2 regions of the Anaerobacillus sp. 63XJN7_5_ISO-PGPR-S23-430 genome follow, and region 1 is predicted to be linked to the other one. Evidence: a T-box and tRNA genes for the amino acid it is inferred to sense, from the RefSeq annotation. Region 1 holds a T-box; the other holds one or more tRNA genes.
The links. A T-box is a leader RNA that pairs with one kind of tRNA and senses whether it is charged. The one in region 1 lies ahead of lysS (lysine--tRNA ligase), so its partner is inferred to be a tRNA-Lys.

Region 1 (15,359 bases):
TCAAGAAATGTATCTTCATCTAAGTGAGCTCGTAATTGTTTCATAACAGGAAATGCTTCAATAATTTGAGCCTTTGAGTGTAGTTCTTTAACACTTAATGAATCCATTACAGATTTCCCCTTTTTTAAAAATTTAGACAGAGTATAACATAACCCTTTATTCCATAAAACTGTTCAAAACATTCATAGAGCGCTTACCTTTTATTCAGCAAGCGCTCCGATAAACCAGAAGACTTGGGATCAGGATAAATTCTAAAATTCACCCTAAATTAGTGTTAATTTAGATCGATGTTACCCACATATTGAACATCTCCCATATCAGAAGACAGATTCACTTCTAAGATATAATTACCTTTTGAATCTGGAAATTGAAAACCATTAGATTTATTTACAGGCAATTCAATCTCTTCATTGTTTTGCCACAGAGATACTTGAAACTCTTCTAATTGAAAATCAGAATGTCCTAATTCTAGGTTTCCTTCTGAACCAGCATTGACCTTAATTTGATTCTGTTCGATTCCTAATGATTGAAAATCAACAACAGTCTTTTTGTATTCCTCATTAGGACCTTCCCAATTCACGGAAGCCTTTTTAAGCTCATATGAATCATAATCGTTTAGATGATGGTACCAAACTGTCATTGTTGGAGGAGTGAAATCGTAATCCTCCCCTATACAGGCGGTCAATAAAAATATACACCCTAAACTTACTATAGAAAATATTGAACGAATCATTATCAATTCCTTTCTCTTTAATGTTCAAATAACAGCAACTTTGGAGCATAAAGCAAAAACTCTTTTAAACTATCGCTCCGAGATTGTTGAATGTCGTAGTTGCTTACCTTAAGTTTTTGGTAATATGATTAGTTTTTAATAGTCTTTGAAAAGTTAATTCTTGATCCAATAGCAATAACAATAATTGCTATTAATCCTAAGATGTTAATAGTTGTTCTAGTGGTTTCACTAACTACAAACAGATTAATAACAAATGAACCTGCTACTATCAATAAAAGAAGAAAATATAAACCTTTTTTCATAATGTCCTCCCATTTCTTTTTTGTGTTCTTTAGTTTTGCTACTTAATCTTTTTTCGCTCAAAGGTAATGAAAGAATGGACATATAAATGGTTGGAACATCAACTCAAAAAAGATTCAGGACAAATGGTATCAGCGAGAGTGCTAAACAACCAAATCCAAAGGTCAATATTACTTTGCACAACTCTTTTTTCTCTTTATTGTCTAAAGTCAAAATAACCACCACCTTTAAAACTTATTGTATATAGGTGCCCTGATCTATTAAACAATTGCTCCGAGATTGTTGAATATAATCGGATATCTACTTTCTCAATTGCACTATGGTTTCTGCAAAGGGAGAATGAAAAGTAACAGATTGTCCATCAACCCAATTAGCATTATTAATTCCTAACACTTCTAAATTTCCAGCACTTGATCCTCTGGTCACTATCCTTACAGTTTCACTATTTAACTTCTTCACTACAAGCGGAACGGCAGTTCTTCTATAAAAATTATAGAAGTGATTTGTTTCTCCTAACGCTGCTTCTCTATGCTCTATAATAATCATTTTTTCTTTTGATGGGGAATCAATAGTTGAATACGAATTGTTTTCTACTATATTGAAAAAACACATTAAACCTAGAACAGGTAACACTAACACCGTAGTTAGTATGATCCAAAATTTTTCTAAGTTAAGTCCATTAGCTAAAACACAAGAAGCTACATATGTGAGGGCTATTGGAATAATTAAACTAGTTGATTTTAGAAATAAGAAGTAATAACCCTGAATCGATAAAATAATGACAAACACATCCAAAAATGCAACGCAAATTACAAATAGCTTCAGAGAAAATTTTAACGTCTTCATCCTATTAAAAAGATTAAATAAAGTTTCTTTATTATTGCTCGGTTTCTTCTTAAATAGCTTGTATATAACCAAACAAAACCATAGCATAAGTATTACGAAAATGCTCGATACCATTAATAACACCCTTCAAAGTATTCAACCATGTCTTTAAAGATAAGTTTCTTCCTAAAACAAAATTTTAGTTACTGGAATGATCGGTTGTTTCTTCTAATATTACAGGATCTGGTTCTCTTCCAAAGGAAAGGGTTGAATTATATATAGACATTTCAATTTGGTTATTTCCTTCAGCTTCAATCGATTTCTTTAATTCTTCAAGTTTGCTTCTTTTTTCCGGAGATGCCACTTCAGCTGCTTTGATATGAACCTTTTCGTCATTATTAGCTATTGAAGAAAGATCTAAAATCATAAAATAAAAAAGAACTCCTCCAACCACAAATAATGTTAACAGTGCTATAACTATACTTTTCGTTTTTACCAATACGATCATCCTTTCGGATAAGTAAGTTATTCCTTTAGATTGATCAAACCTCTAATACCAATTATTTCAAACCAATGCAAATAACTCAATCTTTTCTTACAAATAAAGGAGCCTATCTTATTAAAGATAAGCTCCGATTTAATGGAATTAAGGTTTAACTTCACAATTTTTTAGTCAATGGGAATATCGTGCAATCTTTTATCGTTTCACAATTCGTTAATACCATCAATAATCGTTCGATTCCAAATCCCCAACCTGATATAGGAGGCATACCATACTCCATTGCTGTTAGGTAATCTTCATCCATCTCCATAGCTTCTAAGTCTCCGTTGCCTTTTAACTTCGCTTGAGTTTCCAACCTTTTTCTTTGTTCAATCGGATCAACAAGTTCAGAATACGCGTTAATAATTTCCGCACCATTTACGACTAATTGGAAGCGATCTGTAATAGACTTATTCTCATCACTAGCTCTTGCAAGTGGTGATAAATCAATAGGATGTTGGATTAAAAAAGTTGGTTTTACAAGTTGAGGTCTACACGTCTTTTTGTAGAGTAAATCAATGAAATTTCCTCTTCCTAAAGAGTCAATATCTGAATGTTCTAATTCAATGTTTCTTCGTTGAGTTTCTTCGTAAAGATCTTTTACGTTAGGATAAAGATCTATATCTATTTCAGTTTCTTTGAGAATCAAATCCCTAAATGAGATCACTTCCCAATCTAGTGAAAAATCAATAGACTGACCTTGAATACTAATAGTCGTAGAATCAAATGTTTGATCTAGTATAAATAATACCATTTCACGCATAAACATCATCGTATCTTCATAATTCCAGTAAGCGGCATACCCTTCAACCATTGTGAATTCTTGAAGATGTTGGGGACTTATACCTTCATTTCGAAAACACTTCGCAAATTCGAAGACTTTTGTAAATCCACTAACGATTAACCTCTTCAAATACGTTTCTGGCGCTATTCTCAAGTTAAGTTCAGTTTCCAATGCATTATGATATGTCCTAAATGGTTTTGCAAGTGCCCCAGATGAAGTATGCTGTAACACCGGTGTTTCGACTTCTAGGAATTCTTGGTCTTCAAAAAACCTACGGATGGAACGTATCATTTTGCTCCTATTGAGTAATCGATTTTGCGTGTCTTTTGTCATCATTAAATCTAAATAACGCTGTCGATATCGAAGCTCAACATTACTTATACCGTGCCATTTCTCAGGAAGGCTTCGCAATGCCTTCCCAAGAAAAACATAACTTTCGATCCGCAAAGTTTTTTCGTTCGTTTTTGTGATATACATTCGACCTTCCACACCTATGAAATCTCCTGTATCAAATACCTCTTTAAAATGCTCAAACGCTAGATCGCCAACCTCATCCTTTTTTAAAAGAAGCTGCATACTTCCTTGTATATTCGAGATGGTTATAAAGATTAGCTTCTTAAAGTTTCTAATACTCATTATTCTTCCTGCTATCCTGACTTCAGAAGTTCCATCTTTTAGTTGAGACGCGTCAAAGAGTTCATAATTTGTTGTAAACCTTTCAGGGTAAACTGAAATACCCTGGGACTTTAACGTCTCTAACTTTTCAATTCTAACCTTTGATTCTTCATTAATCATAAATTTCGCTCCATTCGTTTTTTTCTTCAATAAGTTTAAATTTTTATGGATTCAACTTTCTGATCAACAAAAAAACTCCCACCCCCAAGATTATTCATCTTGAGGACGAGAGTTTATAGCTCCGTGTTACCACCTCAGTTTATTGATATGTCACCATATCAACCTCTTCGGGTACGGCAATTTATGATACATTGATTATACCCTATCTCTTTAACGGGAGATCCCGTCGCAGTATCACTATGAAAACTCATAGATCCGTGCGAAGCTCAGAGTTTTTATTCATTATAATCATTACTGCCCCTTTTCACCTGCCGGAGGCTCTCTGGAAATAATAGATCATAATTACTCGTCTCTTCAAAGCCTGTTATTCCGTATTGAATATTGAAAATATTATATATTAGATGATTTCGTAAGTCAATTAGCATTTTAAATCGTCTCTGACTTATTACGTTAATCTTCCCTAAACCTGCATAGAACGCTTACTTTTTATTAAGCAAACGCTCCGAGTTTGTCGAAGACTTGAATTGAAGATATTTACAACTGCAACAAATTACGTTAGGTGTACTATTGTCTTCTTCTATAATGATTAATTAAAAATCCTACTACTATCACTAACAGAACAATTAGTCCTACAAAAAACAATGGTAAGGCATCAGGTGCATTCTCTACTATAATATGTAAAACCCAAGCTGATACGAAGTAAAGAACGAAAAAAATACTTATAACTCTTATGAATCTAATGACCATTTGTCCTCCTTAAATCGAATTATGGGTAACCCTCTCAATATTCAATTCTTGCTCCGATTTAATTCAATAAAGAGAATAACTTGGTTTCACATCACTTTCTGTATAAATGTAAACTAGCATTAAGACACATAAAACATCATTAAATAAAACAGCCATTAAACCAGCGCTGTTGAAACCAAGATAAACAGCACCAACAAGTAACAATAGAACCAAGAGAAGTTTATCCATCATTATCCACTACCTTCTCCTTTTAATTATTTCTATTTACTCCATTTATCTACTCAATCATTTCAATACCAATTATTTCAAATTTCAATGACTAACTCAATCTTTATTTTATTCAAATTAGAGCTTATCCTAATTACAGATAAGCTCCGATTTAACGGAAGATTGAATTATTATCTACTAGCCATCGTAACAAAGTCTATATTCAAGTCACATTTATTCAAGTGCCAAATATCAGAGTGCCAAAGAAGAGATAAATAAAGGGGAACATTATTAAGACGCCGTTTCCTACTATAGCAGCTATTGAAAAAACACTCTTTTTATAACCCAAAGCCTTCGCCGCGAAAAGGAGCCCTATTGTGCAAAATAGTAATGGAAAGAATATAGGCAATCCTTGCAGCTTGTTGAGCGTAATAAAATCCAAGAAAAAATTAGCGATGAATAAAACGGGAATCAAGAATAATAAATAAGAAATTACTAATAGTAGTCTATACAATTTAAAGCCTCCACCCAATATTTTTAAAAAAATTTGATTCCATCAGTTGACTATCCCTCTTCCAGATATGCTCCGATTTAACGAAACAATAAACTCAATTCAAAATTACTTTACTGCTATTTTATATCTTTGTTTTCACCATGTTTGAAAATAACTACACTACACTCTTCACACCTTAACGCTGGAACTTTTTTGACTTTTAACCATGCATCACCTATTAATATTTCACTTCCAAAATCCGCAAAGATGGAATCAGGTGAGTCTGACCAGCAAATTCTTCGAGGAGAGAAAATATATCCTTGCTTCAATTGGTTACCACATTCAGGACACATTACAACATCGTCCATTGTTAATTACACCACCTTCATCGTAGCGTTCTTAATGGAATAACTGGTTAGCCTGCACCTTCAATTTTAAATTAACTTTTATTTTGCCCGATGATTATGTAATAAGGACGAGTACTTTATAAAGTATTAGCTCCGAAATAACGGAACAAAGGACGTGATCCAATATCCTTGAATTGCCTTCAAAAACTACTTAATTAATGGCACAGAATATGGGTTAGGTAGACCTTGAATATCACCTTCTTTCAAAATGCTTATGATCAATTGTCTTTTTCGTATAGGGATCCTATTTTCGCGATCTTTATAGGATAAGCCACAACTTCATCTTACATATATAGTTACATAAAGGATAAACTGAAGGTTAGACCATATTTGATTTGGAGTGAAGACAATGGAGTTCATTCAACGTACCGGTATCAAATTAACATCAGCAGAGATAACAACTTTATGGGCTACATACATGAATGACAGTGGTTCCATCTGCCATTTAAAATACTATCTTAATACAGTGGAAGATACTGAAATTAAATCTGTTATTCAATATGCATTAGACATTTCACAATTGCACGTGAACACAATAACACAGATTTTTACTCAGGAAGGTTATCCTGTTCCTCATGGTTTTGAATTAAATGAAGACGTTGATGTGACTGCCCCGAGGTTGTTTTCTGATACTTATTTATTAAATAATGTTAATTATCTTGGTAAAATTGGTATAAATGTGTATAGCACGGCAACAACTGTAGCAGTCAGAGAAGATGTTTATAGCTTCTTTAGTCAGTGTTTACGGGAATCAGACAATCTTATTAAACAAACGAATGATTTATTATTGGCAAAGGGGTTGTATACTAGGTCACCATACCTCCCAAAACCTGAATCCTATGATTTTGTAAAACAGAAAAGTTTTTTGGCAGGCTTTTTTGGAGAAAAAAGACCCCTTACTGGTACCGAAATCACAAACCTATACACCAATTTTCAAAGAAACGCATTAGGGGCAGCCACACTGATTGGTTATAGCCAAGTTGCACAGGATGAAGAAGTAAAACAATTTCTGTTAAGAGGAAAGGAAATGGCAAATAAGCATTGTGAAATATTTGGTTCATTTTTAAAAGAAAGTGATTTACCCTCCCCTATGACATTGGATACAGAGGTTACTGATTCTATTACGCACACTTTTTCTGACAGAATAATGATGTTTTATACAACAAGTTTAATTGCACTTAGTGTAGGATACTACGGGGGAAGCATATCCATGAGTCCAAGAAGGGATATTGGGGTTATGTATAGCCGATTAATTGCAGAAATATTAAAATACGCTGAAGACGGGGCTAAGATTTTGATTAAACATGGATGGATGGAAGAACCTCCACGGGCTTTAAACCGTGATGAACTATTAAAACAGTGACGCAGCAATGGATAAAAGCAAAGTTCTTGAAGCAATATTTTGGAGTAATACATTACCTGGCTTTGCACGTATCCTAAACGGAAAAATATTATAAGGGTTCTTGTTTATAGTTTTGGAAACCTTATTTAACGTTAAATCAAACATGATTCGCTCCGATTTAATCGATGACTTGAAACTGAGATAAATCGGTTGATATTCTTCATCTACTCAAAATTCATAGGTGGATCTCGAAAAAGATCCCTTTTTTTCATATACTCGCTAGCTTTAGTTTTATTACTTTGATTTGAAACATATAAAGCTTCGTTCCTCTCTCTATAATATGAAATGAATTTTTCCTTCGAAATAATTCCCTCATCAATCGCATTTTTCACAGCACAATTTGTTTCTTTCGTATGAGAGCAATTAGAAAACCTACATCTCTTCGATAATTCAATAATATCCCTATATCCATCCTCTAAAGTAGCTTGAAAATCAACTATTTCATTTAGCTTCTTTTTAAATGTCATGGATTAACCCCTTATTCTTTAGTTATGCTAACCTATTACTTAATTTCAATAAATTAAGATATTAATCCTTCATTCAGTATTATTAAGTTATCTCAAACCCAAACCTGGATAGAGCGCCTACCATTTATTCAGCAAGCGCTCCGAGATAACTGAAGACTCCGTATCAAGATATTATCGTACAACCCATTTCGGAATAAAACTTCCAAAGTATTTACCAATCTTCTCTACCTCAGTCATGACCCGTCTTATACCAACTTCCGTGGTAAACCAATTCTCTTTAGTAATACCGAATCGATCTTCTACTGGAGAAACCATAAAATTAGTGTTCTTTGGAAATGCATCCTGATAACAAAGCAATGCTCTTCGAGAATGTCCTGCTTTACATACAATAATAACCTTTTCATATTTAATACCTTTACTCTGTAAGACTTCTAAAGAAAAACGTGCATTTTCTAAAGTATGCTGTGCTTCGTCTTCTCTAAGAATTACTTCGTTTGGCACCCCGTTTGTAATACCAATGTTTCTTAGATACTCCCACTCAGATGTACCTACATGGGGTTTGTATCCACCTGAGGGAAGGATGTATGGAGCCATTCCATTCTTATATAGACATGAAGCCTTTTCCATTAGCTGCGGATGATTAGCACCGGGTACCAATATGACATCAGCTGCAAATACTTCAGTTTCAACGAAAATAAAGTCAGTTATACAATCATATGGATTAGACAATGTTATAAACCCTTTCGTAAATAAACTTATGTTGGGAAATAATCCTATTCAATAATTGCTCCGAGATTCCGTAAGACTTGAAGTCAAGATATAAACTTAATGTTGTGCGAAAATCTTTCTTTTCTAACTTGACAAACACCCCGATTAGTCAGGATCAGTATTTATGATTTTTCAGTGAGTTGATATGAATTCTTTTATTACTTTTGCATACGTTTCTGGTTCCTCGTACCTCGGAAAATGCCCACTTTCATTAAATATAGATATTTTACGGTTGGTCTCTCCATTCGCAAATGCAGTCAGTTGATCATTACTGGTCACCCAATCATATTTACCTTTCATCAATATCATCGGACAAGTAATCGAATCGAGTTGCGGTAACAATGATTCAAATACTTTCCCTTCTTGATATAACTTTTGTTGATGATTCGCTGCCCGTTCCCAATTTTCCTGTGGAATACCGGAGTTTTCAACAAGACGATCAAAGAATTGTTTGTCTTCCCCATGGACATACAAATTGTCCTTATGTTCCCCCAAGTCAATAAGAGCCTCTATACATTTTTCCCAAACCTTTTCAGTTTCTCTTATCTTTGAAGCAGCAAGGTACTCATTGACCTTTTCATATTTTTCTAATCTTTTATACTCCTCAACTGCTCCCGTAATTAGTGAGCGAGCAGAGCTCTCCAGGTCAAGCGTCGGGCATTCCAACAATAGATATGTTACCTTCTCCGGATAATCCAATTGATATTGAACAGCCCAATACCCGCCAAATGAATGACCAATGAGACCCCACTTTTCTATACCCAGTTGGTTACGAATAGCTTCACAGTCCTCTACCAGATCACGAATTCCGAAAGACTCTTCGTTTTCGATTGGATCCGATCGAAGCACCCCTCTTTGATCTATTGCAATGACCCTCATAAATTTTGAAAGTCGTTTACCTTGATGTTCTATGAAATCATAGGAACCAACTCCAGGTCCGCCATGTAAATACAAAAATACAGGTAGATGGTCATCACCATGAACCTCATAATAGATTTTCTTATTATTAACCGTTAAATAGTCAGACACACACTTTCTCCTTCCTTATTAAACTGATAATTATATAATTAAGTCAGTAATAATTTAAATGAATATCCTTTTGGGTCAGATTCTACAAGTGAACCCTTTAGTTGAAAATTATGTTTCCAATTAATCCAATTAGAAGCATTAAAATAAAGCTTCCAAACAGCAAATACCCAACCAGCTTAATATGCATGGGTAATTCCTATCCCATTTTCAGTATAATATTCCATATATTGTTTAGAGGCTATAGCATTATTGAACGTTTTATTTTGGTTTCCATTACTCACAGACGTATTGCATCTCCAATATAGAAGTTCAACGAATTCCTCATTCTCATCTGCCTGAAACCCTCATATTAAACATACGATTTAGACTGAATTTAGTTTCATAACGCTAATTATCTTGAATTCAAGTCTTCCACAATCCTGCCCTTTAACTGAACAACTACTTCTATTATCCTCATCACCAATATTAACATATTATTCCACAAAATCACTGAACTCCACTATTCACAAAACATATTTTCTAATAAACTTCGGTTAAAAACGTTCAAAAAAGAAAAGACTAGAAGCATTCTATTGTATTGGGAAGGAATTTGGTCATGACATTTCCTGTTATTCATACAAACTTCTGGGACGCTGTTCTTGCGGTGCCTGTAGTGATGATTCTTACACAATTAATCAAGATTCTCACACCTATACCTCGGACCTTTGTTCCAACACTAGCGATTATTCTAGGACTTGTGATATCAGTCTTTTATAGCCATCCTCATCAACTTGTAGCTGGTATCTTTATGGGTTATTTTTACGGATATGCGGCGATTGGAAACTATGCATCCTTAAAGACATCGCTTCTAGCATTAAAGAAGAAAAGAAGAAATAAAGAACATTTTTCATAATCGAATGTCAATCCATATTAAAAGAGCGGACCTCCGAAATCCGGAAGCACGCTCTTTTGTCTTTGTTTTATTCTTCGCCTAGTTCAACGTTATGATATACCTGTTGCACATCTTCTAATTCTTCAAGCGCATCGATCATTTTCAAGAACTGCTCCTGATCTTCTACGGCAAGCTCAACGTCATTTTGGGCAAGCATCGTAAGTTCAGCTACGGTAAACTCAGTAATCCCCGCATTTTTAAATGCTTCCTGCACCGCATGGAACTGGTCAGGCTCAGCATAGACGATAACAACCTCATCTTCTTCCATAATGTCACGCACATCTAGATCTGCTTCCATTAACAGCTCAAGTACTTCATCTGCTGATTTGCCTTCAATCCCGAATACGGCTGTTGAGTCGAACATGTAGGCAACTGAACCGTTCACGCCCATGTTTCCACCATTTTTCCCAAATGTTGAACGAACGTCAGATGCCGTGCGGTTTACGTTGTTTGTTAACGTATCAACGATCACCATGGATCCGCTTGGACCAAATCCTTCATAACGAAGCGTGTCGTAATTTTCATCTGCTCCGCCTTTCGCTTTTTCAATCGCACGGTCAATGATTGCTTTTGGTACGTTGTATGTTTTCGCACGTTCGAGAACTAAGCGAAGAGCCTGGTTAGCTACTGGATCCGGTTCACCCTGCTTTGCTGCTACATAAATTTCACGACCAAACTTTGCATAAATTCGACTTGTATTCGCATCTTTTGATGCTTTCTTTTCCTTAATGTTATTCCATTTACGGCCCATTCTATTTCACTCTTTTCTACTAGTTATCTGTTGCATGACAAATTCAAATTACTCTCTATACGTCTCGTCAATTATACCATATTTTACAGTTAACATTTGCTTTAGGGACTTGGATGAAATAGAAATAATAGTAAACTAATAGAAAAAAGGAGTGATCATTTGAGTCAGAAAAGATTGCGAGATTACGGAGTTACAATCGGGGAAATGGAGCCTGGCGAAAAAAATGCGATTACGGACGTGGAAGGAGTAACCGTCGGACATACCACTCTGAATAATGGGGAGGTTCAAACTGGCGTAACAGCGATCCTACCGCATCAAGGGAATCTGTATCAGCAGAAACTAATCGCATCAAGCTATGTTCTTAACGGGTTTGGTAAAACAATGGGAACCATTCAGCTGAATGAGCTTGGTACGCTTGAGACGCCAATTATCTTAACGAATACGTTAAGTATCGGAACGGCTGCCGATGCGGTCTTTGATTATATGTTGGAACAAAATCCTGAGATTGGTAACACGACCGGGACGGTTAATCCTATTATCGGCGAATGCAATGATATGTTCTTAAATGATATTCGAGGGCGTCACGTTCGAAAGCATCACGTTCATGAAGCAATCGCAAATACTTCTAGTACATTAGAGGAAGGCTCTGTTGGAGCTGGGAGAGGCATGCTATGCTACTCGTTAAAAGGTGGAATTGGCACTGCTTCAAGAAAAATAAAACTCCAAAATGGGAGCTATACCCTTGGTGTCCTTGTTGTCACGAACTTTGGTATTCTTCGTGATCTGCACGTGAATGGAAAGAAAGTAGGCAAGAAGTTAAAAGAAGCTCTTCTTCATTCATGGGAAGAAAGAGATAAAGGGTCCGTCATGGTGATTGTTGCAACAGATCTTCCCGTTTCTGAAAGACAGCTTCATCGTATTATTAAACGGGCTTCTACAGGTCTTGCAAGAACAGGATCCATTATCACAACAGGTAGTGGTGAGGTTATCATTGGGTTTTCCACCGCTAACACAGTCTCTCATCAATATAAACCGCAAACTCAATATCTAGAAACCATTCATGAAGAAGAAATCGACACCGCTTTTCGTGCCGTTGGGGAAGCGACGGAAGAAGCCGTTCTGAATTCGTTAGTAACCGCAACAAATGTGATTGGACGAAAAGGGAATGAGAGACCAACGTTAATGGATTTACTTCAGAAATTTAGTATGAAACTTACATAAAATAAAAATCCTCCCGTCATCACGACAGGAGGATTTTATTAACGGTTGCGTGCTACATAAGGATAGATTGGGTTTTTCAATTGGAATTCATACGTATTGCCATCAACGATTCCAACGACCTTATTGCTATCGTAAAGATCTAGCATAAAGTCTGCCATTTCTTTTGCTGTATGGAACTTTGGCACAGTGCCTTCATATTCGAAATTATCTACATCCATTGAACGGTTTGCAAATTCTGTCTCCGTCGCTGCTGGTGCCAGAACTTTAGCCTGCATTTTTGCCCCCTGTCCTTGAAGCTCCTGTGCAAGTCCTTCTGTAAAGGCACTTACAAAGAATTTCGTTGCACAATACGTCACGGCATCGGCTACGATCGTATAGCCTCCACCAGATGAAACGTTAATCAATTGCGTTCCTTCTACATTCGCATAGTCACGAACATACAAGGACGAAAGAATCGTTAACGCCTCATTGTTCAAACGAAGCATTGTTTCAATTTTAGGAAGCTTCTGCTCACCAACTGGATCGAAATTACCGAATCCTGCATTGTTAATAAATGTTTCAATTTCAATATTTTCTAAGCTTTCATAAAATGCGTAAACATTATCATTCAAAGATAAATCCGCTTCACGAATAATCACATCAAGGTCAGAATTGATTTTGTGTACTTCGCTTTTCAACTCTTCTAATTTGACTGTGCGACGCGCAGCAATGACAAGGTTCTTCCCTCTTGTCGCAAACGCTAGTGCAGCTTCATATCCAATACCTGAACTTGCTCCTGTAATAACGGTGTACTTCATGCCAATCCCTCCACTTATTCATTATGATACAATCTTATTGTAGACGTTTGAGTGCACTCTAAGTCAAACGATAACTAAAAAGTGAGAGGCGATTGAATGTACTCGATAAGTGAAATAGCCGAAAAGGTTGACATAAGTGCTCATACCCTTCGTTATTATGAAAAAGAAGGAATCATTGATCCTGTTCGTAATGATAGTGGTGTTAGACAATTCGACGAAAAGCACTTGCAATGGTTGCAATTTGTTAAGAAATTAAGAGAAACACAAATGCCCGTATCCCAGATCAAAGAATATACGCGGCTATTTCTAGAAGGAGAGCACACGGCGAATGCCCGTCTTAATCTTCTTGAAGAACACCAGCAGTATATTCGTGATCAAATTGAAACACTGCTCGCGACGGATGACATGTTAACAAAGAAGATTTCAACTTATAAAGAACTCATGAAGAAATCTTTAGTTAAATAATGGAGAGAAAAGCCCGATTCCTTTCTTGCGTTAGAAAGGAATCGGGCTTTGATCACTATTCATCGTTTACTTGTCTCTTTCGCTACTCCAAATGCGCATTACTTGTTCAGCTGAAAAAGCAAGTTGTGCTTTCGTGATGTCTGGTTTAAGCGCATTTTGTAATGAATGGCACCCCTGCTGTATCGAAACAACCCCCGTTAATTTCTCATATAAGTTATGCACTGGTTCAACGACCTGTCCTGCTAATGCAATGCAAGGAACACGATGCTTTTTGGCTAGTTCTCCAACACCAGCTGGTACTTTCCCATAAGCCGTTTGACGATCGATTTGCCCTTCACCAGTAAAGGCAATGTCCGCGACAGACAGCTTTTCCTCTACTTTTAAAAGTTGAAGCATCCACTTTATACCGGGTACATAAGTTGCACCAAGAGAATAGAGAGCTCCGCCAATTCCACCGGCGGCACCAGCACCTTTTAATCCTTCGGATATAGAAAGAAGGTCTGCCACTCTATGAAGGGCAGCATCGTAGGAGGGAATCTCTTCTTTCTTCATCCCTTTTTGTGGTCCAAAAACATAAGCCGCTCCACGTTCTCCTGCGTAAGAATTATCTACATCTGTCACCAAATAGAGGTTAGCGCTCAGCTTCGTGTTACTTTTACAGATCGTCATCGTATATTGCAAAGGGTTATGGAGGAGTGGCAGTTCTTTACCGGAGTGATCTAAACACGTATATCCAAGTGCTTGTAACATTCCAAGTCCTCCATCCGTTGTACCAGTCCCCCCGAGAAAAACGTAAATGTCACTTGCGTCTTTGGCCTCTGCATCCTGAATTAATTCACCGACACCGTAGCTTGTTAACCGTGAAGGTTTAAGTTCTTCAGAAGAGATCAAGTGCAATCCAACTGCTTCAGCTGATTCAATATAAGCAGTTTGACCCGCTCGATAATACCGAGCATCCCTTAACTTCCCGTCTAGCTGATGAATCTCCGCCGTCTCGAACTGTCCGGGAATTGCCTGGATTGCCTCCAGTGACCCTTCTCCTCCATCTGCCACAGGAATAACTTCAACGAAACTATTTGGGAAGACTCTCTTAACACCTACCTTAACCGCTTCACCTGCATCCTTCGAGGAAAGAGAACCTTTGAATGAGTCCATTGCAATCAATACATTCATTTCTCCACCTCCCTGGCTATTGAATCAAGAAGCTCTTCACCTGACTAGGTAAAAACAAAATGTTGGATTCTTTGTGTTGATTATCAACCCTAACTTCATTTAAATTCGCTTCCCCCACTTTATGAATAGCGGGATGATCTAACCTAATCGTTTGATTTTGACGAGAAGGATTATAGTATCGAATGATGAAAGCATCTTCAGATTCAGCCTTTTTCAACGTACTCATCACTAGCTCTGTTTCTTCAAAAGAAAACAAACTGAATTCAGAAGGAACTTGAACGTTTTCTTGATTTAACTTCATTGCATTATGCGGGATTTTGTTATACGAAAGAAAAGGGCTGACATATCTTTTCACACGTTGGGCTACTTTAGCTGCATCTCGATTTCCTTCCACATAAGCGAATCCAAAGTCAAAGGTATATTCGCCAAGCATTTGTGAATCAGGTGTTGGTAATTTGATTCCTGATGGACGTCCTGGTCGTCGAACAAGTTCTTCCTTTCCAAGAACCCCAACACTTCTAAA
Region 2 (15,359 bases), 1.1 Mb from region 1:
GGTTAATCACTTTGGCTTTTGCTTTAGCCATAAGATCTTCTCTGCCTACTAGTACGCCTGCTGTTACATCACTATGTCCGCCAATGTATTTTGTTGCGCTATGTACAACAAGATCAATTCCAACTTGATAAGGTTGAAGAAGATACGGAGTAGCAAACGTATTATCTATCATTGTAATTAGTTCATGCTTTTCACCAAGTTCTTTAAGAAGGGTTAGATCCTCTACTCTTAATAGCGGGTTTGTTACTGATTCCGTATAAAGTAACTTTGTGTTTGGACGTATGGCATGCTCAATTTTTTCTTTGTCAGTAAAATCAACAAAAGAAACTTCTATGCCGAAGTCAGGGAGTTCTTCATTAAAAAGAGAGTATGTACCTCCGTATAGATCTTCACAAGCCACAATGTGGTCGCCAGCCTTAACAACAGCAAGTACTCCTGCAAGAATAGCAGATAAACCTGAAGAAGTTGCAATGCCTTTAGGAGCCCCCTCAAGGTCTGCTACACCCATTCCAAGATCATCTGTATTCGGATTGCTAACACGCGTATACAAATAGTCTTTTTTACCTTCATAAAAAGATTCCAAATCATCGAGATCTTCAAAAACAAAGGCAGAGGTCTGATAAATCGGTTGAACCTTACTAACTGTATCTGCTTTCGTCTTTCGTGGAAAACGTACTGCTTTTGTATCAAAATGAAAATCCATTTATTTTCCCCTTCCTCTAAATAAAATTCTTTTTCATTAACTGTACGTGTTCTAGAGAGTAATTTCAAGAAATACGGTTCGAAATTTTCAATTAATTATTCTTATTAAGCACCACATTCTGGCTGGATAGAATTAAAATGCTTACTCGCATGCGGTTATTTCGCGATACCTTATATAATTCCGCGAAAATCAAATTTATTCCGCGCTTTTCCATGATAATTCCGCGAATTTGAGATTAATTCCGCGAACGTAAAAACCATACAAAAAAAAGCGAGAAACCCTCAGGTCTCTCGCCTTTCATCTTGTGCCCAGCGACGTCCTACTCTTGCAGGGGGAGATCCCCCAACTACCATCGGCACTCGAGCTTAACTTCCGTGTTCTCATACGGGGCGCGATAAGCGGCGAACTTCTTCGTCAGCTGCGCGATGCCAGATCCTCATGGATCTCTCGAATATCCACTCCGGTCTGACATCGCTTGCTTCCTCGAATTTCTTGCTTCTCCCACCCCTACGTAGCTTTCGAAGAAGTTTTGATTGTCTCACATGAAGCTTTTTTCTCTTGCGAGTTTTCTTCACTTTATCAATACAAAAAAGTGAGAAACCATTTGGTCTCTCACTTTTCTTCAATTGCCCAGCGACGTCCTACTCTTGCAGGGGGAGATCCCCCAACTACCATCGGCGCTGAAGAGCTTAACTTCCGTGTTCGGCATGGGAACGGGTGTGACCTCTTCGCCATCATCACTAGACTAACAGGATGTTAGCCGTTCGGTGTTCACCACAGGACGTGGTGGCACTTAATCGAACTTCCTTATTTCAGGTGTTCCCTGAAAACTAGATAGCACGCACAACGTATTCCAATTTAATCGGTTAAGCCCTCGATCGATTAGTATTCGTCAGCTCCACGTGTTGCCACGCTTCCACCCCGAACCTATCTACCTCATCATCTCTAAGGGATCTTACCAGCTTAATGCTGTGGGAAATCTCATCTCGAGGGGGGCTTCATGCTTAGATGCTTTCAGCACTTATCCCTTCCACACGTAGCTACCCAGCTATGCTCCTGGCGGAACAACTGGTACACCAGCGGTGTGTCCATCCCGGTCCTCTCGTACTAAGGACAGCTCCTCTCAAATTTCCTGCGCCCGCGACGGATAGGGACCGAACTGTCTCACGACGTTCTGAACCCAGCTCGCGTACCGCTTTAATGGGCGAACAGCCCAACCCTTGGGACCTACTTCAGCCCCAGGATGCGATGAGCCGACATCGAGGTGCCAAACCTCCCCGTCGATGTGGACTCTTGGGGGAGATAAGCCTGTTATCCCCAGGGTAGCTTTTATCCGTTGAGCGATGGCCCTTCCATGCGGAACCACCGGATCACTAAGCCCGACTTTCGTCCCTGCTCGACTTGTAGGTCTCGCAGTCAAGCTCCCTTGTGCCTTTACACTCTGCGAATGATTTCCAACCATTCTGAGGGAACCTTTGGGCGCCTCCGTTACACTTTAGGAGGCGACCGCCCCAGTCAAACTGCCCACCTGACACTGTCTCCGCACCGGATCACGGTGCTGGGTTAGAATGTCAGTACAGCCAGGGTAGTATCCCACCGACGCCTCCATCGAACCTGGCGGTCCGACTTCTATGGCTCCTACCTATCCTGTACAAGCTGTACCAAAATCCAATATCAGGCTACAGTAAAGCTCCATGGGGTCTTTCCGTCCTGTCGCGGGTAACCTGCATCTTCACAGGTACTATAATTTCACCGGGTCTCTCGTTGAGACAGTATCCAAGTCGTTGCACCTTTCGTGCGGGTCGGAACTTACCCGACAAGGAATTTCGCTACCTTAGGACCGTTATAGTTACGGCCGCCGTTTACTGGGGCTTCGATTCAGAGCTTCTCCCGTAAGGGATAACCCCTCCTCTTAACCTTCCAGCACCGGGCAGGTGTCAGCCCCTATACTTCGCCTTACGGCTTTGCAGAGACCTGTGTTTTTGCTAAACAGTCGCTTGGATCTTTTCACTGCGGCTCCCCTGGGCTATAAACCCGAGGAAGCACCCCTTCTCCCGAAGTTACGGGGTCATTTTGCCGAGTTCCTTAACGAGAGTTCTCCCGATCGTCTTAGGATTCTCTCCTCGCCTACCTGTGTCGGTTTGCGGTACGGGCACCTTTTTCCTCACTAGAGGCTTTTCTTGGCAGCGTAGAATCAAGGACTTCGGTACTAAATTTCCCTCGCCATCACGACTCAGCCTTCATGGTGAACGGATTTGCCTATTCACCAGCCTAATCGCTTGGACGCGCATTTCCAGCAGCGCGCTCTCCCTATCTTTCTGCGTCCCCCCGTCGTTCAAACGGAAAGGAGGTGGTACAGGAATATCAACCTGTTATCCATCGCCTACGCCTTTCGGCCTCGGCTTAGGTCCCGACTAACCCTGAGCGGACGAGCCTTCCTCAGGAAACCTTGGGCTTTCGACGGACAAGATTCTCACTTGTCTTTCGCTACTCATACCGGCATTCTCACTTCTAAGCGCTCCACCAGTCCTTTCGGTCTGACTTCACAGCCCTTAGAACGCTCTCCTACCATTGTCGTAAGACAATCCACAGCTTCGGTGATACGTTTAGCCCCGGTACATTTTCGGCGCAGCGTCACTCGACCAGTGAGCTATTACGCACTCTTTAAATGATGGCTGCTTCTAAGCCAACATCCTGGTTGTCTAAGCAACGCCACATCCTTTTCCACTTAACGTATACTTTGGGACCTTAGCTGGTGGTCTGGGCTGTTTCCCTCTCGACTACGGATCTTATCACTCGCAGTCTGACTCCCGCGGATAAATCGTTGGCATTCGGAGTTTGACTGGATTCGGTAATCCGGTAAGGACCCCTAGTCCAATCAGTGCTCTACCTCCAAGATTCTTGCCGCGAGGCTAGCCCTAAAGCTATTTCGGAGAGAACCAGCTATCTCCAGGTTCGATTGGCATTTCACCGCTACCCACACCTCATCCCCGCATTTTTCAACATGCGTGGGTTCGGGCCTCCATTCAGTGTTACCTGAACTTCACCCTGGACATGGGTAGATCACCTGGTTTCGGGTCTACGACCACGTACTATTTCGCCCTATTCAGACTCGCTTTCGCTGCGGCTCCGCCTTCTCAGCTTAACCTTGCACGGGATCGTAACTCGCCGGTTCATTCTACAAAAGGCACGCTGTCACCCATTAACGGGCTCCAACTAGTTGTAGGCACACGGTTTCAGGTTCTTTTTCACTCCCCTTCCGGGGTGCTTTTCACCTTTCCCTCACGGTACTGGTTCACTATCGGTCACTAGAGAGTATTTAGCCTTGGGAGATGGTCCTCCCGGATTCCGACGGGGTTTCACGTGTCCCGCCGTACTCAGGATCCGTCTCGGAGGGCATCGGATTTTGACTACAGGATTGTTACCTTCTCTGATGGACCTTTCCAGGTCGCTTCGTCTATCCGTGCCTTTGTAACTCCAAAGAGACGTCCTACAACCCCAGAGGGCAAGCCCTCTGGTTTGGGCTGATTCCGTTTCGCTCGCCGCTACTCAGGAAATCGCGTTTGCTTTCTCTTCCTCCGGGTAATGAGATGTTTCAGTTCCCCGGGTCTGCCTTCCATTCCCTATGTATTCAGAAATGGATACCATCCTATTAAAGATGGTGGGTTCCCCCATTCGGAAATCTCCGGATCAAAGCGTACTTACAGCTCCCCGAAGCATATCGGTGTTCGTCCCGTCCTTCTTAGGCTTCTAGTGCCAAGGCATCCACCGTGCGCCCTTAGTAGCTTAACCTTCGATTTGTTAGGCATTACTGCCATAACGCATCAGTTATTACTAAGTTATTGCATAAAAATAATTATTGGATGTCGTTGTTTGTGCTATCTAGTTTTCAAGGAACAAGGCTACTGTTTGAATCCGCCTAAGCTTCATCATTTCACCTGGTTTGAAAGAATAAATCATTCTTTCAAAACTAAACGAAACGCTCATGTAAGGTTGGTAACGTAAGTTACCTTCGTAATTCTCCATAGAAAGGAGGTGATCCAGCCGCACCTTCCGATACGGCTACCTTGTTACGACTTCACCCCAATCATTTGTCCCACCTTCGGCGGCTGGCTCCATAAAGGTTACCCCACCGACTTCGGGTGTTACAAACTCTCGTGGTGTGACGGGCGGTGTGTACAAGGCCCGGGAACGTATTCACCGCGGCATGCTGATCCGCGATTACTAGCAATTCCGGCTTCATGCAGGCGAGTTGCAGCCTGCAATCCGAACTGAGAACGGCTTTATGGGATTCGCTTCACCTCGCGGTGTTGCTGCCCTTTGTACCGTCCATTGTAGCACGTGTGTAGCCCAGGTCATAAGGGGCATGATGATTTGACGTCATCCCCACCTTCCTCCGGTTTGTCACCGGCAGTCACCTTAGAGTGCCCAACTGAATGCTGGCAACTAAGATCAAGGGTTGCGCTCGTTGCGGGACTTAACCCAACATCTCACGACACGAGCTGACGACAACCATGCACCACCTGTCACTCTGTCCCCCGAAGGGGAACGTCCTGTCTCCAGGATTGTCAGAGGATGTCAAGACCTGGTAAGGTTCTTCGCGTTGCTTCGAATTAAACCACATGCTCCACTGCTTGTGCGGGCCCCCGTCAATTCCTTTGAGTTTCAACCTTGCGGTCGTACTCCCCAGGCGGAGTGCTTAATGTGTTAACTTCAGCACTGAGGGTGGAACCCCCCAACACCTAGCACTCATCGTTTACGGCGTGGACTACCAGGGTATCTAATCCTGTTTGCTCCCCACGCTTTCGCGCCTCAGCGTCAGTTACAGACCAGAGAGCCGCCTTCGCCACTGGTGTTCCTCCACATATCTACGCATTTCACCGCTACACGTGGAATTCCACTCTCCTCTTCTGCACTCAAGTCCTCCAGTTTCCAATGACCCTCCACGGTTGAGCCGTGGGCTTTCACATCAGACTTAAAAGACCGCCTGCGCGCGCTTTACGCCCAATAATTCCGGACAACGCTTGCCACCTACGTATTACCGCGGCTGCTGGCACGTAGTTAGCCGTGGCTTTCTGGTTAGGTACCGTCAAGGTACCGCCCTATTCGAACGGTACTTGTTCTTCCCTAACAACAGAGCTTTACGACCCGAAGGCCTTCGTCACTCACGCGGCGTTGCTCCGTCAGACTTTCGTCCATTGCGGAAGATTCCCTACTGCTGCCTCCCGTAGGAGTCTGGGCCGTGTCTCAGTCCCAGTGTGGCCGATCACCCTCTCAGGTCGGCTACGCATCGTCGCCTTGGTAAGCCATTACCTTACCAACTAGCTAATGCGCCGCGGGCCCATCCCGCAGTGTTAGCTCGAAAGCCAACTTTCAACATTGCACCATGCGGTGCGATGTATTACCCGGTATTAGCTCCGGTTTCCCGGAGTTATCCCAGTCTGCAGGGCAGGTTGCCCACGTGTTACTCACCCGTCCGCCGCTAAGATCAGGGAGCAAGCTCCCATCTCTTCGCTCGACTTGCATGTATTAGGCACGCCGCCAGCGTTCGTCCTGAGCCAGGATCAAACTCTCCGATAGAAAGCTTAATCTAGCTTTAAAACAATGTTTTGTTTCCGTAGAAACAACTACTTACATGGCGTTTCGTTCAGTTTTCAAAGATCGATTTGTTTCTTTCAATGTCGTTTTCAGCGACCAAACCATCATACCATGATGACTTGAACAGTGTCAACAACTTTTTTCAAAAGATGGTGGGCCTGAGTGGACTCGAACCACCGACCTCACGCTTATCAGGCGTGCGCTCTAACCAGCTGAGCTACAGGCCCATCTTTAATGGAGCGGGTGATGGGGATCGAACCCACGACATCAGCTTGGAAGGCTGAGGTTTTACCACTAAACTACACCCGCGATATTGATGGTCGGGAAGACAGGATTTGAACCTGCGACCCCTTGGTCCCAAACCAAGTGCTCTACCAAGCTGAGCTACTTCCCGACATTTTATTAAGTAAATAAATATGGTGCGCCCGAGAGAAGTCGAATCCCTAACCTTCTGATCCGTAGTCAGACGCTCTATCCAATTGAGCTACGGGCGCATATTATATTTGGTGCGGTTGAGAGGACTCGAACCTCCACGGGGTTTCCCCCACTAGCCCCTCAAGCTAGCGCGTCTGCCATTCCGCCACAACCGCACATCGTTACTTGATGAAAACTTAGCATTTTAAAAGAATTGGTGCGGGTGAAGGGACTTGAACCCCCACGTCGTAAGACACTAGATCCTAAGTCTAGCGCGTCTGCCAATTCCGCCACACCCGCAAAAAGTGGTGAGCCATGAAGGACTCGAACCTTCGACCCTCTGATTAAAAGTCAGATGCTCTACCAACTGAGCTAATGGCTCAACATGGCTGGGCTAGCTGGATTCGAACCAGCGCATGACGGAATCAAAATCCGTTGCCTTACCGCTTGGCTATAGCCCAACAATTTATATAATCAGATTCATTTTAGAAAATAATGGCGGTCTCGACGGGAATCGAACCCGCGATCTCCTGCGTGACAGGCAGGCATGTTAACCGCTACACCACGAGACCTCTATAACTGATTACATATCATGTTGTTGAAACATTTTATTTTTAAAATTTGTTGGTGACCCGTACGGGATTCGAACCCGTGTTACCGCCGTGAAAGGGCGGTGTCTTAACCGCTTGACCAACGGGCCATAAAAATGGCGGAGAAGGAGGGATTTGAACCCTCGCGCCGCTCACGCGACCTACACCCTTAGCAGGGGCGCCCCTTCAGCCACTTGGGTACTTCTCCGTTTGGCTCCACAGGTAGGATTCGAACCTACGACCGATCGGTTAACAGCCGATAGCTCTACCACTGAGCTACTGTGGAATAGTGTTTAATTTGTTATCTCCGTTATCGGCGACATTTAATATAATAACTTATCCAGCAATCAAAGTCAACAGCTTTTTTGAAATTTCTTAAAGCGTTATGTATTCGATCTGGACTTGCTCTCCGAAGAGACTTTATTAATTTACCACATACAATCTAGGTCGTCAATGATAACTTTCAATAAACTTGTTTTAACTTTCCTCTACACTTTCCGCACACATATCGTAAGGTGTCCATCCTTCTCTTCCTTCTATACTTAGCATGGCATTGTTGACACTCGTAAAGGTACTTATATGATTCTACTCTTCTTTGCCCAGGTACTACCTGGCAGTAGCGTGACCCCCCCACTTTTTGAAGAAGTTGTTTGAAATCCTGGTCCTGATGTTTATAACCTTTCTTCTGAATGTGTAGGTGATAATGACATAGTTCATGCTTTATAATCCCTTCAAGTTCTGTTACACCAAATTGATCATAGTGCTTTTTATTGAATTCAAGATTATGTGACCTTAACAAATAACGTCCGCCAGTAGTTCTTAAACGAGCATTAAATGTAGCTTGATGAAGAAAAGGCATACCAAAATACCTCTCGGATATTGCTTCTACTAAACGCTGCAGTTCTTTCTCAGTCAACTCATTCATCCTTTCACTTTCCGAACATATACAAGCCGCTTTTCATAAACTAATTTACATCATCATTCACGCAGTGTCATCCATTAAAGGAGGAGATGGAGTTGCCTGTATGGTTTAAGAAACAACTGAAACAAGCTTACCTTGAGAAAAATCGCCGACAAATCAAGCTTCTTAATCAATGTTGGTTTTTTTACAGAAGAAAACACCGCCCCTAAGGGCAGTGCTTATGATGGCTTTAGCATAGTAAGAGCGATTCTTTCCCTTTTCAAATCAACTTCATCAACCCATACAGTAACAACTTGCCCTACATGGACAACTTCCATAGGGTTTTTCACAAAGCGAGTCGTTAATTTCGAGATATGAACAAGCCCATCTTGTTTAACCCCTATATCAATAAAAGCACCAAAGTCTACTACGTTTCGTACTGTTCCTTCTAACTCCATACCCTGTTCAAGATCTTCCATTTTCAAAACATCTGTTTTTAAAATAGGCTGTGAGAGTTCATCTCGGGGGTCACGCCCCGGCTTCTGCAGAGATGCCACAATATCTTGTAACGTGGGTTCCCCTATATTTAAAGCCTCTGCAGTTTCCTTCATCGGAATTGCAGACAAAGATTGCACTAGTTTTTCAGTCCCAATATCCTGCGGCTTACAATCAATGCGTTCTAAAAGTGCTTTTGTTACCTGATAACTTTCAGGGTGGATCTCTGTTTGATCAAGAGGTTGCTTCCCTCCCATTATTCGAAGAAATCCAATACACTGCTCATATGTTTTAGCACCAAGCCTTGGCACTTTCTTTAACTGCACCCTACTTGTAAACTTTCCTTCTTCATCTCGTTTTTTAACGATATTCATCGCAACTGCTCGAGAAAGACCAGCTACATATTGAAGGAGAGAGACAGAAGCTGTATTCACATTAACGCCAACCTGGTTAACAGCGGTTTCCACGACAAAGGTTAATTGATCATTCAGCTTTTTCTGAGACACATCGTGCTGATATTGTCCCACTCCTACTGATTTAGGATCAATTTTAACTAGCTCAGCAAGTGGGTCTTGAACTCTACGCGCAATGGAAACCGCCGAACGTTCCTCCACCTGTAGATCAGGAAACTCTTCTCTTGCAAGGTCTGATGCAGAGTAAACACTCGCTCCTGCTTCATTAACAATTAAATAGACCACTTTTACTTCCACTTCTTTTATCACATCTGCAATAAACTGTTCGGTTTCACGTGATGCCGTCCCGTTCCCTATAGCAACCATCTCAATATCGTAGTCTTTTATCATTTGTATCACTATAGCTTTCGCTTTCTCGACTTCTGAGCGTGGCGGTGTTGGATAGATAACAGACACATTAAGCATTTTACCGGTATCATCAACAACAGCTAGTTTACACCCAGTTCGAAAGGCAGGATCTACCCCAAGTACTCTCTTTCCTTTTAAAGGGGGTTGTAGCAAAAGATGTTTTAGGTTTTCTGAGAAAATATGAATGGCTTGGTCCTCAGCTCGCTCAGTTAATTCTTTACGTATTTCTCTTTCTACAGAAGGTTGAATAAGACGTTTGTAACTGTCAATAATGGCTTCCTCTAATAGAGTGACGCAACTTTGCTGCTGATTTTTTATTATTTTCCTATTTAAATAATCATGGATTGAATCAGTAGGTGGGGTGACTGATGTACGTAAAACTTTTTCCTTCTCACCTCTATTAATCGCCAGAACCCGATGTGGAACGATTTTTGAAATACCTTCCTGGTAGGAATAGTACATTTCAAATATCTTTTTAGGATCTTCTTCTTCAGATTTCACAGCGGTTTGAAGAATACCATGTTGAAATGTTTTTGCACGAATCCACTTACGTGCGTCCGCATCATCTGATATCCATTCAGCAATAATATCCTGCGCTCCTTGGATGGCATCTTCCACTGTAGGAACTTCGTTTTCTTTTGATATGTATTCTACAGCCGCTTCGGAGGCTTCTCCAGTTCCATCATTTAGAATCCAAAGAGCAAGAGGCTCCAATCCCTTCTCTTTTGCAATTGTAGCCTTCGTTCGTTTCTTTTGTTTATAAGGTCGATATAGATCTTCTACTTCTTGAAGCTTAGTAGCCTTCTCTAGTTGCTTCTTTAATTCATCTGTTAGTTTGTCTTGCTCCCGTATGAGACGAATAACCTCTTCTTTTCGATTGGCGAGATTTTGAAGATAAAGCCAAGCTTCCTGAATATCCCTCAATTGAACTTCATCAAGCCCACCTGTTAACTCCTTACGGTAACGCGCAATAAACGGAACCGTGTTACCATCATTTAAAAGTGTGATTACTTCTCGTACACTTCGTTCAGCAAGCTGCAATTTCTGCGCTACCTTATGAAAATGTTCCGCTTGCTTTTTATCTGCTGTCATTTCCAAAATAATTCCTCCTCGGGACTCATTCGATAATACTATTAGTTTACCGGATAAGTTGATTAGTTAAAAGCGCGCAAGCATAATCACTAAAACACTTCAGACGGTTTCTACTACTAGTAGTAGAAACTTAAACCAAAATAAAAAAGCTCTCCCTGATTTATCTGGAAGAACTTTTTATACCGTTTTCCCTACAAGGAGAGTAATGTCATCATTTGTAGAGGGAAGCGCGTCTGTTAAATGCTGAAAGGATTCCTTTACTGAATCAAATCGAGCAATCATTGAGTAGTTTTTAGAACTAATTTGAACACCGTCAGAATAAGTAACGAAAGAGGACCCTGAAGGATAATCAATTGATTGCACCTTCACCTTCTGAAGCTTTCCTGAGAGATACCCTGAATAAGAGATAGGACGAATAATCTTACCATCCGGTTGGTAAATAATTAAATTAATATTTCCTATACCACTATATTCGAGCTGTCTTGTCTTAAGATCAAGTTTAAAAATAGAAAGCACGCACCCACGTTTCCCTCTCATCTCTTCATTTGCACGTTTCATCAAAGTTTCTACATCTTCATCCTGATATTCTTTTACTACATTGATAGCGGCTAGGGAAGAATCTTTAGCCATATCTCCACTGCCAAGCCCATCCGCTACAGCGCAAATGAAATAATCAGATGTTTCAGCTACATAATAGCTATCCCCGCACATCTGATTACCTGCCTTAGGTTTCTGATAAGCTGCAACAGTAAGCTTTTTAAAATCATGATGATGAATCATGATTAAAAAGCCTCCGTTGGTTCAATACGAATTGCCTGTCTTAATTTTTCGAGAGCTCTTCTCTGCAAGCGGGAAACATGCATTTGTGAAATACCAAGCTTTTCTCCAGTTTCTTTCTGGCTCATATTTTCAAAATACGTACAATTCAAGATTTCTTGTTCTCGCTCAGTGAGTACTGCAAAAGCCTTTTTAAGAAGCATTTGCTGATCCACAAGATCAAACCCTTGCTCTTGATCACCAACTAGATCAAGTAGAGTAACTGTACTTCCTTCCTGATCTGCTTCAATTGAACTATCAACCGAAAGAGCTTGATAACTTTTGCCCATTTCCATCGTCTCAAGAACTTCTTCCTCAGATACATTAAGGTACTCTGCAAGTTCATCGACCTTTGGAGAACGCTGAAGTTCATTAGTTAATTCTTCAACCGCTTTTTTAATACGGGGTCCAAGCTCTTTTATTCTTCTCGGCACATGAACACTCCATGTTTTGTCCCGAATAAACCGTTTGATTTCACCGACAATCGTTGGAACTGCAAACGATTCAAAGCTTCTACCAAATTCAGGGTCGTAACGACGAAGAGCTGCAAGCAACCCAATCATCCCAACCTGTGAAAGGTCGTCATGAATGCTTTTCCCCTTCGAGAACTTACGAGCGAGTGACTGCACAAGATCCTGATACCTCTCAACAAGCTTTAGTTGAACAACTTCATCAGTCGGATCGTTTTGATATTGCTCAATCCACTCATATACCTCATTGTTGTTATTATTGCGGGGATGATGAGATTGTGTCGGCATCTACTTCCACCCCATCTCTGTGGAGGAACTTTGTCATCATGACTACTACTCCGTCCTCTCCACTGATTTCCACTTTGTCCATCAGTGATTCAATCAGAAAGAGCCCTAATCCTCCCTCACTGAGTTGTTCTACAGACTTGTCACTATCAACTGGTCCAAGCTTTTCGGAAACTTTTGTATAGTCAAAACTTTGACCGCGATCGAGCACCATCATCTCAAGTCGGTCTTCATAAATACCAAATCCAATTGTGATTTGACCCTTTTCATCTTCTTTATAGGCATGGTTCACTGCATTTGTACAAGCTTCTGAAAGAGCAATTTTGATATCCTCAATCTCATCATAGGAATACCCCATGCGATTCGCAATTCCTGAAACCGTTAATCTCGTAACGCCAACAAATTCTGCTTGTGCAGGGATTTTCATTTCAACAAAATCTGAAATATTGATCACTTCGATCCCCCCTTTACGTCTTCGATATCGATCACTTCGTCTAATCCAGTGATTTCAAAAAGACGCTGTACGCGTGAAGTCATTCCAGTCAACTTAATAGAGCTACCGTGCTCTTTAGATGACTTCAGTGCACCTACGAAAACACCAAGACCAGTACTGTCCATATAGTTTACGTCACCAAGATGAACAAGTGTCTCATGTCCTTCTTTTCCAGTTAACGGAAGCAAAGCTTCACGGAGCTGAGGTGCTGTATAAGCATCTATTTCACCAGCTATATGTAAATGATGTGTATTTTCATGGTCTTCTTGTTTGATTTGCAAATTCATAACATTACCCCCTGTAGGTTGCTTCTAATTATTAGTTAAATCCATTAATTCCTTATTCCACTTTTAGAAAGAAGTTAAACCTCACGACGCAAAATAACAAGGGTGAAATCATCTCTGAGTTCAAACTCCTGTAAGCGCTCAAGCTCTCGATAAACCTCATCGACAATTTCTTGAGCAGAGAGGTGGATGTATTTACGAATTAACGCAACAATTTCATCACGTTCAATAAAACCATTAGTGGAGCGGCATTCAGTTACACCATCTGAAAGCATGATAACCATATCATTTCCATTAAGGACACGTTGGTATTCTTGATATGACGTTTTCTTTGAAACCCCTAGGACAAGTCCCTTTGTAAATAGCTCCTCGAACTCATCTTTTTCTGCATCGTAAAAAAAGCCCGGTTCATGACCGGCACCAGCGTAATAAAATGAATGTACCCTAGGATCATATAATCCGTAAAACATCGTAATGAACATATTAGGGTCAACATTTTGTTCCACTACTCGATTTAGATTTTCAAGAACCGCACCCGGCTGCATTCGCTGCTCTGGCGCGCTATCCATTGTGTATTTAATCATACTCATGCACAAAGCAGCTGGAATACCTTTGCCTATAACATCAGCGATAGCTACACTAACGCAATTGTTCTCATCTTGAACAAAATGATAGTAATCCCCGCTCATTTTCTGGGCGGGTTTACTAATAGCACCAATATCAAGATCCTGAACTTCTGGCTTATCACCCGCAAGCAAGGTTTGCTGCATGTTTGCCGCGATCTCAATTTCGGATTCTAATTGTTGCTGACGACTACGAAGACTCTGATGCTCTCTGTATGCAAATCCATACCCGATCATCATCTCAAGTAGAAAATCATATGAATTTTTAAGCGGCTCAGGTATATCCGGGAACAGTTCCTCAAGAACGCTCACATGGAGACTGACAGCTTCTTCAGGAGATATCTTTTGTTCGATCATCTTTCGACTAAACTGCTGTCCCTTATATAAGGTTTGCTCAGACTGCTCCTCTAAATAATTCTCTAATATTGCTTTGTATTTTTGATATTGAAGATCTCGGTCGTCCATTATTGTCTATCCTCCTTAACGGAGCCATTTAATAGAAGTGATAACAGTTCCTTCATTTTCTTTCGAATCGATCGTAAACTCATCCATTAATCGTTTGACCCCAGGAAGACCAGCTCCAAGACCACCAGAGGTTGTAAAACCATCTTCCATTACTTTTCTAATATCTTTAATTCCCGGGCCAGAGTCAGATGCTTCGATTTTAAGTCCTAACTTCCCCCCGTTTTCTACCCGTTCAATGGCTACTTCGCCACTCCCGGCATAGAGGTATATGTTACGAGCGAGTTCAGAAATAGCCGTCGTAATACGAGCTTGATCAACAGTACCGAAGCCTAGCTCTTTTGCTATATTCCTACCAGACTGTCTCGCTTTCACAATATCCCATTCATTTCGTACTTCCACACAGGATTGGATATTCATAACTTATCCCCCCAATTCCTGTTGTAATTTCTCTAACCCCTGTTCTAAATCTAATGCAGTCGGGACATTTTTCATCATGATTCCTAAATCAATTAACGTAATAGCAACGGCAGGTTGAATTCCTGTCAGTACTACTTTTGCCCCCATTAAATTCGACATGCGCACTACATCACCTAAAACTTTGGCAATAAATGAATCAATCATATCGACAGAAGTTAAATCAATTACAACGCCCTTTGCTCCTGTTTCATGAATCTTCTCGAGCAAATCCTCCTGAAATTGAAGTGCTGTTTTGTCATCGAGGTCTATTTGTATGGTAATTAGTAAATACTCATTTAATTTTAATATAGGAATTCGCATTGTCTTCCCCCCTTACTCAATCTCAATCATCTGACGTTTTGTCATTTCTAATGCAGTTTTCATGCCTTTAAATAACGTACTTTTCGTTGGGAATTGTCCAAGGTCAATTCCTAGGTTAACGATTGTTTGAGCAATTTCTGGTCTAATCCCTACAAGAATGCACTGAGCGCCAACAAGTCTCACTGCTTCTGCTGCTTGTATAATATGATGAGCGACCATCGTATCAACAACTGGAACCCCAGTGATTTCAATAAGAACAACTTGAGACCTGTGTTTAATAACACCAGTTAACAAGTTTTCCATTATAAGTTTCGCCCGCTCAGTATCAATTGTGCCTATAAGTGGCATGACGCTAATATTCTCAAATACCGGGATGAGAGGTGCAGATAATTCTTGAAGAGCAACTTTTTGAATAGATACAGTGTTCTCCCAATTTTTTGCGCTCTCATTAATTAATTGATTAACAATTGGATCGATCCAACGATCGATTTCATCGTACATGCTAAACACTCTATCATTAGATTGATTCGCA

Region 2: it encodes a tRNA-Lys, which carries the amino acid that the T-box ahead of lysS (lysine--tRNA ligase) is inferred to sense. The anticodon was not compared.

What each region holds. Positions count from the first base shown of each region.
Region 1 is NZ_CM149686.1:3,419,421-3,434,779, forward strand. It holds gene AC0VYJ_RS17880 (GNAT family N-acetyltransferase) at 1-107, opposite strand, end outside; gene AC0VYJ_RS17885 (hypothetical protein) at 275-733, opposite strand; gene AC0VYJ_RS17890 (hypothetical protein) at 862-1,035, opposite strand; gene AC0VYJ_RS17895 (hypothetical protein) at 1,334-1,993, opposite strand; gene AC0VYJ_RS17900 (hypothetical protein) at 2,058-2,357, opposite strand; gene lysS (lysine--tRNA ligase) at 2,518-3,978, opposite strand; T-box leader at 4,077-4,345, opposite strand; gene AC0VYJ_RS17910 (hypothetical protein) at 4,789-4,956, opposite strand; gene AC0VYJ_RS17915 (PF20097 family protein) at 5,563-5,793, opposite strand; gene AC0VYJ_RS17920 (DUF3231 family protein) at 6,182-7,195, shown strand; gene AC0VYJ_RS17925 (hypothetical protein) at 7,399-7,701, opposite strand; gene AC0VYJ_RS17930 (YdcF family protein) at 7,873-8,430, opposite strand; gene AC0VYJ_RS17935 (alpha/beta fold hydrolase) at 8,602-9,498, opposite strand; gene AC0VYJ_RS17940 (hypothetical protein) at 10,094-10,390, shown strand; gene AC0VYJ_RS17945 (YebC/PmpR family DNA-binding transcriptional regulator) at 10,458-11,180, opposite strand; gene AC0VYJ_RS17950 (DmpA family aminopeptidase) at 11,385-12,401, shown strand; gene AC0VYJ_RS17955 (SDR family NAD(P)-dependent oxidoreductase) at 12,440-13,198, opposite strand; gene AC0VYJ_RS17960 (MerR family transcriptional regulator) at 13,295-13,663, shown strand; gene AC0VYJ_RS17965 (glycerate kinase family protein) at 13,730-14,836, opposite strand; gene mngB (mannosylglycerate hydrolase) at 14,853-15,359, opposite strand, start outside.
Region 2 is NZ_CM149686.1:232,488-247,846, reverse strand. It holds gene AC0VYJ_RS01430 (trans-sulfuration enzyme family protein) at 1-703, opposite strand, end outside; rRNA gene rrf (5S ribosomal RNA) at 1,332-1,448, opposite strand; rRNA gene AC0VYJ_RS01420 (23S ribosomal RNA) at 1,566-4,495, opposite strand; rRNA gene AC0VYJ_RS01415 (16S ribosomal RNA) at 4,732-6,283, opposite strand; tRNA gene AC0VYJ_RS01410 (tRNA-Ile) at 6,452-6,528, opposite strand; tRNA gene AC0VYJ_RS01405 (tRNA-Gly) at 6,537-6,610, opposite strand; tRNA gene AC0VYJ_RS01400 (tRNA-Pro) at 6,619-6,695, opposite strand; tRNA gene AC0VYJ_RS01395 (tRNA-Arg) at 6,719-6,795, opposite strand; tRNA gene AC0VYJ_RS01390 (tRNA-Leu) at 6,806-6,891, opposite strand; tRNA gene AC0VYJ_RS01385 (tRNA-Leu) at 6,931-7,015, opposite strand; tRNA gene AC0VYJ_RS01380 (tRNA-Lys) at 7,022-7,097, opposite strand; tRNA gene AC0VYJ_RS01375 (tRNA-Gln) at 7,102-7,176, opposite strand; tRNA gene AC0VYJ_RS01370 (tRNA-Asp) at 7,212-7,287, opposite strand; tRNA gene AC0VYJ_RS01365 (tRNA-Glu) at 7,341-7,415, opposite strand; tRNA gene AC0VYJ_RS01360 (tRNA-Ser) at 7,423-7,513, opposite strand; tRNA gene AC0VYJ_RS01355 (tRNA-Asn) at 7,517-7,591, opposite strand; gene AC0VYJ_RS01350 (SprT family protein) at 7,769-8,221, opposite strand; gene cmpA (cortex morphogenetic protein CmpA) at 8,323-8,436, shown strand; gene AC0VYJ_RS01340 (Tex family protein) at 8,446-10,614, opposite strand; gene AC0VYJ_RS01335 (PP2C family serine/threonine-protein phosphatase) at 10,792-11,394, opposite strand; gene sigB (RNA polymerase sigma factor SigB) at 11,397-12,188, opposite strand; gene rsbW (anti-sigma B factor RsbW) at 12,157-12,612, opposite strand; gene AC0VYJ_RS01320 (STAS domain-containing protein) at 12,636-12,965, opposite strand; gene AC0VYJ_RS01315 (PP2C family protein-serine/threonine phosphatase) at 13,040-14,050, opposite strand; gene AC0VYJ_RS01310 (anti-sigma regulatory factor) at 14,066-14,467, opposite strand; gene AC0VYJ_RS01305 (STAS domain-containing protein) at 14,471-14,827, opposite strand; gene AC0VYJ_RS01300 (STAS domain-containing protein) at 14,840-15,359, opposite strand, start outside.